DNA from 2 places in the Micromonospora sp. NPDC002296 genome. Region 1 is predicted to be linked to the other one. Evidence: predicted binding sites of a transcription regulator. Region 1 holds the regulator's gene; the other holds the start of a gene.
What was found. The regulator HspR, encoded in region 1, represses chaperone genes until heat shock. The targets are predictions, from matches to a motif close to TTGAGTNNNNNNNACTCAA.
Positions count from the first base shown of each region.

Region 2: lon (endopeptidase La) is a predicted target of HspR. The motif match lies at 1,634-1,652, and genes of this name have one in related genera.

Region 1 covers NZ_JBEOWQ010000001.1:304,333-309,812, reverse strand. The annotation lists gene ABT023_RS01450 (beta propeller repeat protein) at 1-494, opposite strand, end outside; gene ABT023_RS01445 (cation:proton antiporter regulatory subunit) at 692-1,192, shown strand; gene ABT023_RS01440 (cation:proton antiporter) at 1,200-2,405, shown strand; gene ABT023_RS01435 (hypothetical protein) at 2,580-3,011, shown strand; gene ABT023_RS01430 (hypothetical protein) at 3,087-3,308, opposite strand; gene ABT023_RS01425 (heat shock protein transcriptional repressor HspR) at 3,468-3,902, opposite strand; gene dnaJ (molecular chaperone DnaJ) at 3,935-5,122, opposite strand; gene grpE (nucleotide exchange factor GrpE) at 5,202-5,480, opposite strand, start outside.
Region 2 covers NZ_JBEOWQ010000028.1:36,475-41,954, reverse strand. The annotation lists gene lon (endopeptidase La) at 1-1,610, opposite strand, end outside; gene ABT023_RS20760 (histone-like nucleoid-structuring protein Lsr2) at 2,103-2,450, shown strand; gene ABT023_RS20755 (PDDEXK family nuclease) at 3,175-4,068, opposite strand; gene ABT023_RS20750 (DICT sensory domain-containing protein) at 4,257-5,399, shown strand; gene ABT023_RS20745 (helical backbone metal receptor) at 5,443-5,480, shown strand, end outside.

The sequences.
Region 1 (5,480 bases):
GCGTACGGCCTCCCGCCGTCGACGCCGGCCGCCACCAGCAGGCCACGGGTCTCGACGAGACCGTGCAGGCCGGGCACCGGCGGCTGGGCTGGCAGAGGCGTCATCCGCCGCCCCTGCCAGCGAACCGCCCGGCCGGTGGCCTCGTCGAGCTGGAACCGGCCCTGGGCGGCCTGCCACACGACGGGGGCCCGGTCCCCGCCGGTGTGCGCGAAGGTGACGCCGCCGTCGGTGGAGGTGTACCAGCCGTGGGGGTCGGCGAAGATCGCCAGCACACCCGGAACGGCGTAGAGCTGCGGGTTCACGGAAAGCGGGTACGGATGCCGGAGCCGTCGCCAGGTGCGCCCGCCATCGGTGGTGGAGTAGAGCAGCGCCGGGCAACTCCGGTCCACCGGAGGGCCGCAGCCGCTGAACTGGGCGTACCCGCGCTCGGCGGTGACGAACTCGACGTACGGCAGGTCGTACCGCTGGTCGACGGCGACCCGGACCTCGCGCACCTCGACGTCGGAGGCCGTGGGGGACGACGCCGGCGCGGTGGTCGCCGGACCGGGCGGAGGGGCCGTCCGGTCCGGGGGTGGGCGACGGACCGGACCGATCGAACAGCCCGTCACCAGCGGTAAGAGCAGCCCAGCGACCGCCCGTCGGAGGAACCGACCATTCATCGACCTCTCCCTCAGCCGGTAGCCTTGCCCGCGTGCGAGTACGTGTCGAACAGACTGCCCTCCCTGGAATCGGAATGCGTCACGATCTGGTGACGGAATCCGGCCGCCGGCTCGGCGTGGTTTCCCACCGCAATGGCCGTCGTGACCTTGTCCTGTATGACCCGGACGATCCCGACTCCTGTCAGGCCGACATACCCCTGACCGACGACGAGGCGGAGGCATTGGCAGACATCCTCGGCGCGTCGCTGATGCTCGGTCAGCTCTCCGGACTCCGCGAGCAGGCCGCCGGTCTACTCACCGAGCAGGTCGCCATCCCGGCCGGCTCGAAGTACGTCAACAGGCGGCTCGGCGACACCAAGGCGCGCACCCGGACCAGCGCCTCCATCGTTGCGGTGCTGCGGCACGGCGAGGTGATCGTCTCGCCGGACCCGACCTTCCGCTTCGCGGCCGGTGACGTGGTGGTCGTGGTCGGGACCCGCAAGGGGCTCGACGGCGTGACGGCCATCCTCGCCGACAACGATCCGGACGGCTGAGCCGCGGATGCACGAAACCACAACGCTGCTCATCGAGGTCGGTGCGCTGCTCTTCCTGCTTGGGCTGCTGGGGCGGCTCGGCCGGCGGATCGGCCTCTCACCCATTCCCCTCTACCTGCTCGCCGGGCTCCTCTTCGGGCACGGCGGTGTACTGCCGCTGAACGCCAGCGAGGAGTTCTTCGCCGTCGGCGCGGAGATCGGCGTGATCCTGCTGCTGGTGATGCTCGGCCTGGAGTACTCGGCCGGCGAACTGGTCGGCAACCTACGCTCGGCGGCGCCCGCCGGGCTGATCGACGGCGTGCTCAACGCGCTGCCCGGCGCGGCCTTCGCCTTCATGCTCGGCTGGGACTGGGTGGCCGCCATCGTGCTCGGCGGCATCACCTGGGTCTCCTCGTCCGGGGTGATCGCCAAGGTGCTGGCCGACCTGGGCCGGCTCGGTAACCGGGAGACGCCGGTGATCCTCTCGGTGCTGGTCATCGAGGACCTGGCGATGGCGCTCTACCTGCCGCTGCTCACCGCGGTACTGGCCGGCAGCGGCCTGCTCGGCGGTGGCATCGCGCTCGGCGTCGCGGTCGGCACCGTGGTGCTGGTGCTCGTGGTGGCGATCCGGTACGGCCACCTGATCTCCACGGCCCTGTCGGCGAAGGACCCGGAGGCGCTGCTGCTCGGCGTGCTCGGGCTGACCCTGCTGGTCGCCGGGATCGCGGCCAAGCTCCAGGTGTCGGCGGCGGTCGGCGCGTTCCTCGTCGGCATCGCGCTGTCCGGGCCGGTGGCCCACCACGCCACCGAGATGCTCTCCCCGCTTCGGGACCTGTTCGCCGCCGTCTTCTTCGTCTTCTTCGGGCTGGTCACCGACCCACGGGACATCCCGCCCGTGCTGCTGCCGGCGCTCGCGCTGGCCGTGGTGACGATGGGCACCAAGACCCTGACCGGGTACCTGGCCGCCCGGCGGGTGGGGATCAAGGAGCCCGGACGGTGGCGGGCCGGACTGGCCCTGGTGCCACGCGGTGAGTTCTCCATCGTCATCGCCGGGCTCGCCGTCGCCGCCGGCAGCGTCGAGCCGAAGCTGGCCGCGCTGGCCACGGCGTACGTGCTGATCACCGTGGTGACCGGGCCGATGCTGGCCCGACTGCCGGACTTCGCATGGTTCAAGACCTGGCTGCGGCAGCGGGCCCTCCGCCAGCGCACTGAGCCGCTGGTCAGCGCCGACTGATCCGCGACCCGGAACGGGTCGGGTCGGCCGTACGGCTGACCCGACCCGTTCCATCGGTTGTCGAATTCGTGCCGCGGAGCCCTTCCGCTGGTCGGCGACCCCGGCTACCGTTCGCCCCAGCAGCCAGTCCGCGGCGGGCCGGTCCCCTCGCGTACGCAAGCGGAAGGTTGGCCGGTGAGCGTGCAGGAGTCGACCTTCCGCGGCTTCGCGAACCCCGTCGACCCCTCTCCAGCGGAGCTGAGGGCGTGGGCCTACCAACCGGACTCCGTGCCGCTGACCTCGATGCCCCAGGACTGGGACCTGCTGGTCGCCGGGGACCACCTCGTGCAGACGCTCTTCGAGCTGGCGATGGACCCGGCCTGCCCGGCCCGCCGGTTCGCGCTGCACTGCCTCTACATCTACGCCGCCGACAGCATCCGGACGAACTTCCGCGCCCATCCCAAGCGGCGCTTCCGCAAGCTGGTCGAGCAGGCGGAACGGGCCGGCGACGAGCTGATGCACAACTGGGCGCACAACAGCCGGGTGCTGCTGGCCCGTCCGAACCTGTTCGCCTACCGGGACTGGTGCGAGGGCGGTCTGGTCCGGGAGAACCGCCGCATCGGCTGAGCCGCACGCGTCCCGGGCACGCGAACGGGCCGGGTTCCCCCGTGGAACCCGGCCCGCACGTCGGCGTACCGGCCGTCAGGCGGCCGACCCGCCGCGCCCTTCGCCCCGCTGGTCGCGCCGCACGTCGGCCCGCCCCTGGTCGACGCCGTGGTCGACCTGGTCGGCGAACCGGCCGTCCTTGATCCTGTCGGTGAACCGACTCTCGGTGATCTTGTTGAACTGCTCCCGGGCGGACTTCGCGATCCGGTCGAGCCGCGCCTCCGCCTGCTGCGCCACCTTCTTGGCCGGTTCCGACATGGTCCCCCCTCGCCGGTGCGGTGGTTCCAGCGGTGCCTCTGGCCCGAATTGAGCGGATAGGGCCTGATTCACAGGTTAACGGAACGGCCCGGTCCGCGCCGGGATACCCGGGAAGCGGACCGGGCCGGTGGAACGGTCCGGAGCTGTGGAACTGTGCGGTCAGCGGTCGCGGCGCGGGCGCCAGACCACCAGAGCGGTGGACGTGCGGGTGGTGGGCACCAGGTCCCGACCGGGAAACCGGGCCAGCGACTCCAGCTCGGCCACCCGGCGGTACGCGGCGTCGAGCTCCGCCTCCATCCGGGCGATCCGCTGCTGCGCATGCTCCAGCAGGCGCTCCAGGCCGATGATCCGCTTGACCCCGGCCAGGTTGACCCCCTCGTCCTGGCTGAGCCGCTGCACCTCGCGCAGCAGCACCACGTCCCGGACGCTGTAGCGGCGCCCTCCACCGGCCGCCCGGCCGGCCTGCACCAGGCCGAGCCGGTCGTACTGGCGCAGCGTCTGCGGATGCATCCCCGCCATCCGCGCCGCCACCGAGATCATCAGGACCTTGGCCTCGTAGGCAGGGTCATCCGAGCCGGTGAACTCTCCCACCATCCCCGCTCACCTCCGCACGCACTCCAGCAGGCTCAACTGAATCGACGCACCCGGGCGTCGAGATGTTCCCGGGCGGCCGGCGGGGACTGCTCGGCGAACGCCTCCAGCGCCGCCCGCGCCTCGTCGGACACCCGTGCCGGCACCACCACGTCCAGCGTGACCAGAAGGTCGCCGGCCCGGCCGTCCCTGCGTACCACGCCCTTGCCCCGGGCCCGCAGCACCCGGCCGCCCGGCGTGCCCGGCGGCACCCGCAGGGTCACCGTGCCGTCGAGCGTGGGGACCCGGAGGTCCGTACCGAACACGGCCTCCGGGAAGGTGATCTGCACGGTCAGCGTCAGGTCGTCCCCGGTACGCCCGAACAGATCGTCCGGCCGGACCTTCACGTGCACGAACAGGTCGCCGGCCGGGCCGCCGCGCTCGCCCGGCTCGCCGCGCCCGGCCAGCCGGATCCGCTGCCCGTCGGCCACCCCGGCGGGGAAGCGGACGTTCAGCGTGCGGGTCTTGGTGACCCCGCCGGTGCCGTGGCACTCCGGGCACTTCTCCTCGACGACCGTGCCCACGCCCTGGCAGTTGCGACACGGCTCGGAGAGGCTGAACGACCCCTGGTTCCGGGTGGTCACCCCGGCGCCGTGGCAGACCTGGCAGGTCACCGGCTGGGTGCCGGGCTTCGCCCCGCTGCCGTGGCAGGTGTCGCAGATCCCGGGCGCGCGCAGGGTCAGCGGGAGGGTCACCCCGCGTACCGCGTCGTCGAAGTCGAGCGCCACCTCGGTCTCGATGTCCCGGCCCTTGGCGGGGCCGCGCGGACGGGACGGGCCACCGGCTGCCCCGCCGCCCGAGAAGATCGAACTGAACAGGTCCTGGAAGCCGGCCCCGCCGAAGCGACGGTCACCGCCGCCGGCCGCGCCGCCGAACATGTCCGAGACGTCGAACGGCTGCCCACCGGGCCCGCCCGCTCCCCGGGCGTTGCGCCGGAAGGCGCCCGAGCCGAACAGCGAGCGCATCTCGTCGTACTCGCGGCGCTTGGCCTCGTCGCCGAGCACCGCGTACGCCTCGGAGACAGCCTTGAACCGCTCCTCGGCCTGTGGTTCGCCGGGGTTGTGGTCCGGGTGCGACTCCCGGGCCAGCTTTCGGTACGACTTCTTGATCTCGTCCGGGGAGGCGGACTTCTGCACGCCCAGCGTGGCGTAGTAGTCCTTCTCGATCCAGTCCTTGGAACTCACCGGTCCACCCCCTTCCACGGGACGTATCCCGGACGTCCCGCCCGCCCGGTGCGGGCGGGCGGGACGGCGCGGGTCGGCACTACTCCGGGTCGGCGACCGCGACCATGGCCGGCCGCAGCAACCGTTCGCCGAGCTGATAGCCCCGGCGCATGACCTGTACGCAGGTCGGTTCGGTCACGTCGGCGGAGGTTTGGTGGGCAACCGCCTCGTGTCGGGTCGGGTCGAACGGGTCGCCCTGCTCGCCGAACGCGTTCAGGCCGAACCTGCCCAGCGCGGTGGTGAGCTGCTCGGCCACCGAACCGAACGGGCCCACCAGATCACCGTGCTCGCGGGCCCGGTCCAGGTCGTCCAGGATCGG
Region 2 (5,480 bases), on a different contig from region 1:
CGCTCCAGCTGCCGGACGCCGGCCTCCCGGGTGTGCTCCCCCGCGATCCGGGCGAGCGCGTCGTCGGTGACCGTGACCTCCTCGGCGGTCAGGCCGGCCCGCTCCCGCTGCCGGGGCAGCAGGTGGTCGCGGGCGATGGCGACCTTCTCGTCCTCGGTGTAGCCGTCCAGGGTGACCAGCTCCATCCGGTCCAGCAGCGGGCCCGGGATGGTCTCCACCACGTTGGCGGTGGCCAGGAACAGCACGTCGGACAGGTCGAGGTCGACCTCCAGGTAGTGGTCGCGGAAGGTGTGGTTCTGCGCCGGGTCGAGCACCTCCAGCAGGGCGGCGGCCGGGTCGCCGGCGTAGCCGACCGCGAGCTTGTCGACCTCGTCGAGGAGCACGACCGGGTTCATCGAGCCGGCCTCGCGCAGCGCACGGACGATCCGGCCGGGCAACGCGCCGACGTACGTGCGGCGGTGGCCCCGGATCTCCGCCTCGTCGCGGACGCCACCCAGGGAGACCCGGACGAAGTTGCGGCCGAGCGCCCGGGCGACGGACTCGCCGAGGCTGGTCTTGCCGACGCCGGGAGGGCCGGCGAGGGCGAGCACCGCGCCGGAGCCACGCCCGCCGACCACGCCGAGGTTGCGCTCGGCCCGGCGGTTGCGCACCGCGAGGTACTCCAGGATGCGGTCCTTGACGTCGGCGAGGCCCGCGTGGTCGGCGTCGAGCACGGCCCGGGCGGCGGCCAGGTCGGTGTTGTCCTCGGTACGCGTGGTCCACGGCATCTCCAGCACCGTGTCCAGCCAGGTGCGGATCCAACCCGCCTCCGGGGAGGCGTCGCTGGCCCGCTCCAGCTTGCCGACCTCACGCAGCGCCGCCTCGCGGACCTTCTCGGGCAGCTCGGCGGACTCGACCCGGCCCCGGTAGTCGGCGGAGCCGTCCGGCTCGTCCTCGCCGAGCTCCTTGCGGATGGCGGCGAGCTGCTGGCGGAGCAGGAACTCGCGTTGGGACTTCTCCAGCCCCTCGCGTACGTCGCTGTTGATCTGCTCGGTGACCTCCTGCTCGGCCAGGTGGTCCTTCACCCAGCCGACGAGAAGTTCCAGCCGGGCGGTGACGTCCGGCGCGGCGAGCAGTTCGGCCTTCTGCGCCAGCGTGAGCCAGGGCGCGTAGCCGGCCGCGTCGGCCAGCTCGGAGAGGTCGGTCATCCGCTCCATGGCGTCGATGACCTGCCACGCGCCGCGCTGCTGGAGCACGGACGTCATCAGGGCGCGGTACTCGCGGGCGAGGTCCCGGGCCCGGCCGGTGGGGGCGGGTTCGGGCAGTTCGGTGGCCTCGACCCAGAGGGCGGCGCCGGGTCCGGGGACGCCGGAGCCGATCCGTGCCCGGGACAGCCCCCGGACCACGGCGGCCGGCTCGCCGCTGGGCAGTCGGCCCACCTTCTCGATGGTGGCGACCGTGCCGACGGGGCCGTACTCGCCGTCGATGCGGGGCACGGCGAGGAGTTGCTCGTCGCCGGTGGCGCGGGCCGCGTCGACGGCGGCCTGGGTGGTCGGGTCGAGGGTCACCGGGATGACCATGCCCGGCAGCAGGACGGCGTCGGTCAGCGGAAGTACCGGGAGAGTTGCCATCGAACACCTGCTATCGCGTTGGGTTGAGCCTGCCTCACTCAAGTAACCGAGCGTTCCCCTTGTTCCGAAGCGTGATTCAGGCCACTCCTGCGGTCCTTCGGAGGCGGCCCGGCACAGGGGCCGGGAGCGGGTCTCCCTCGCCGACCGGGGGCGTCCGACGAGGAGCGACGGCAATCCCCGCGCCTGATCGGGGCCGGTGCCGGTGCCGGCGCGATCTTCGGGAAACCGCCCGCCGCCGAAGGGAAGGCGTGGCGGATGACGACAACACCGCCGCGCCGGTCACGGGTGTCGGACCGAATCGATCGGCCCTCCCCGCGGCGCCCCGGGCCTGCTCAACCGCTTGCGCGGCACCGGCAAATTCCACCGGCCGAGCGGGATTCCATCCCGCGTAACTCGACTCGCCGAATGCAGAACCGGGCATATTCTTGCGGAATTGCCAGTTGATACGTCAAACTCTTAGCACACCCCGCCCCACACAAGGAGTAATTGGCGATGGCTCGGAAAGTAATCACCGTTCTGACTGATGACCTCGACGGCGGGAAGGCGGATCGGACCGTCGAGTTCAGCCTGGACGGCGTGGCGTACACCATCGATGTCTCCGACGAGAACGCCGGCACCCTGCGCAAAGCACTCGACCCCTACATCAACGCCGGCCGGCGCATCGGTCGAGGCCCGGTCGAGACCGGCCGGACCGCCCGCCGCCCGGGAAGGGCCCCGGTCTCCGGAATGGACCGCGAGCAGAACCGGGCCATCCGGGAATGGGCCGCCAACAACGGCCACGAGATTTCCGACCGCGGGCGCATCCCGGTGTCGGTCGTCGAGGCCTACAAAAACCGCTGATCCGGAGGCGGCGCCGTGATCCGGGGGACCCGGGTCGCGCCGTGGAGGCCGGCACCCACCGGCCCCTTTCCGGTCGCATTTCCCACGGCGCCGGCCGACTCAGGCCGGTGCCGGTGAGGGCCGTCCCCACGCGCCGACCAGCGTCCGCTCTCCCTGCCGTGCCGGTCCGCCGAGATGACGGCCACCTGCGCGCCGCCCCGCGTCCCACGTCCACCGGTCCGGCCTCGCAGGCCGCCGGTGCTCGAACCGCGCGACGGGGTCGCCCGGGGGTGATCGGCCCCCGGGCGACCTGGGATCTGCCGACGCCCGGGTGGGTTCGCGTCGAATTACTCTCCCCTCGATCCGGTAGCCGCCACGTGGCCCGGCGGACCGATCAATTCTGGTGGGACGCCGGTGAGGGTCACTACGACGTGCGGGCGCATGTCGATGGTCGATGGGGTTCTTTCCGCACCGTCGACCACGCCCGCAGGCTCGGTGGAGTGAAGATCCCGTCCATTCCCCGCTGGAGTACGGCGCCGTGGCGCGAGGTTCAACCGGATATGGGAATTCTGCGGAGCGACCGCCCCGCCGAACGGTGACCGGGACGCTCGGTCACGTCACCGGTGGCCGGCCCACCGCCGTTCCAATGGTCGTACGGTCGCCCAACGGCGCCCTGCCGACGGCCGTCCCATAGGGCATCAGCCCGCGCGGGGACGACCGGCCGACGACGCCGTTCCAGGGGGCGTCAGTCCGCGCAGAGGTGGTCGAATGCAAAGCCGTTCCGCATTTCGTCACGGCGCGCCCGCAGCCGGCGGATGTCCCCGTCGAACTGCTCGCGGGCGACCAGCTCCGGCTCGCCGCCGTCGAGGCCACGCAGCCGCTCGCCCACCGCCACGGCGGCGAGGTCCTCGGCGAGCCGCCCCGGGTCCACCCCGCAGGAGAGCCGGTGTTCCCACACCCGCACCCGTTCCACCAGGCACCGGCCGGGCCGCACCTCGACCCAGCTCCAGCCCTCGGCCGGGCCGTCCGCCCAGCGCACGTGCAGGCCCCGGACGATCGGATCGACCAGCCGACGGGAGACGTAGGCCTCGACGGCTGCCGCCCGGGCCAGGGCGCCGAGGTCGTTGACGTGTCCGCTGCGCCCGTCCGGCAACCGGCCGACGATGTCCCGGAAGGCGACCGGCGTGGCATCCCCGGGCATGGTGTGCCCCGGGTCCGGCCGGACGGCGTCGGCGTAGGCGCGCGCGTCGATGACGTACTCGACGATCCGCCGGCCGTGGTCGGCGGCGCGCAGGGTGGGCGAGGCGATCCGCAGCACCGCCAGGCCGACCGCCGCGCACACGGCGTCCTTCATCCGTTCGGCGCGCCGGGCCGCCGACCCGGGCGGCACCGGCGGCCCGACCTCGACGGCGAACAGCGGACGGCCCGTAGGAGCGGCGCAGACCACGTGGTCGAGACACTCCCGGCCGGCCGAGCTCCACTGGTGGCCGGTTACCCCCGGCGGACGGCCGTGCAGCAGTTCGCCGAGCCGCCGGGCCGCGTACACCACCTGGCCGCCCCGGGCGAGGACCGGACCACGGCCGGTCGACGCCGCGACGGGGCGCAGCAGGGAGCCGCCTTCACTACCGGTGCTCGTCATCCACCTTGTCCATCCGTCGGGCCGTCAACCGGCCGAGTCTAGGCCGTCGATCATGGTTTCCACCTCGCCGGTGCGGCCCGCGCCCGGCCGCCGGTCGGCCCGGGCACGCCGCCCGGACGCCTCGCCGCGGCGCCGGCTGGGCGGGGCCGGCGGAAGCGCTCCGCGGTCCGGTTCTCTAGGCTCAGCGGGTGCTGCACAGTGGACGGCCCCCGGAACTCATGACCAAGCGCAGCCTCGTCGCCGTCTCCCACGCCATCGAGAGCGCCGCCCTGGCCATCGCCGAGGACGGGCCGCTGGTGGTCGTCGCGCTCTTCCAACGGATGCCGTACTTCGAGCGGGAACGGGCGGTCTACGAGCGGATCGCCGCCTCGGGGGCGGTGACGGTGGTCGGCGTGGTCGGGCAGCGTCCTTCGGGGCTGCCCGACGGCGCGTACGGGGTGGCCCTGGAGGAGACCGAGGACCTGGCGCGGGAGTGGAGCGTGCTCGCCCTGACCCCCCGGTTCGGCGCGACGCTGGTCGCGTACGACCGGGCGGAGGTGGAGCCGGCGGCCACGCTGGAGGCCGGCCGGCTCTTCGACGGCCGGTGGGGTTTCCGCCGCGACGAGGCGTTGCACGAGGTGCTGCGGCTGCGCGACCGGCTCGCCGACCGGCTGCCCGACGCGGTCCGCGCAACCGTGGACGACGTGCTGGCCCGGGTGCGTGATCTGCCCGCGACACCCGGCGAGGCGCGCGGCGAGGCGGCACTGCGGCTGATGTTCTCCCGCGCCGAGCGGGCGGCCCGGGATCGCTGGGCGACCGGGTCGGGGCCGGGTGACCGCGGCCGGGGTGCCGAGGCGGGGGCCGCCGAGGGCGCCGCCCCGCTGCTCGACGAGTCGGGGATGCGGCGGTGGACGGGCGCGGACGGGATCACTGCGTCGGGCACCCTGCCGGTGGCGCTGATCGGCGTCCAGGTGGACGAGCCGGCCGGCGCACCGGAGCGATTCGGCCGGCGCAGCGCGGCCCGCGAGGCACAGGCGGTGATCGGGGCGGTGACCGCGCCGCTTCGCCCGGTGGACCGGGCCGTACGCCTGTCGGACCACGAGTACCTGTTGTTCCTGCCGGCGCTGACCGAGGAGCAGGCGGTGACGGTGGCGGGCCAGGTACACGAGGCGGTCGGCGGCCTGGTCCGGTCGTACCCGTTCGTCGCGTTCGCGGTGCACGCGGCGGTCACCGTGACCGCCCGGCGGCCCCTGCCCGTGGCCGACGTCCGGCACGCCGTCGGGTGGGCCGCCCGGGAGGGCGTGCCGGTGGCCCGGCTGGCCCCCGAGACGGCCGAGATGCCGGTCGGGTAATGCGGGTCAGGCGCTCGGGTGCGGGAGTGAAGGGGGTGTCGGCGTGCGGGTGGTGTCCCTGGTGCCGTCGCTGACCGAGGC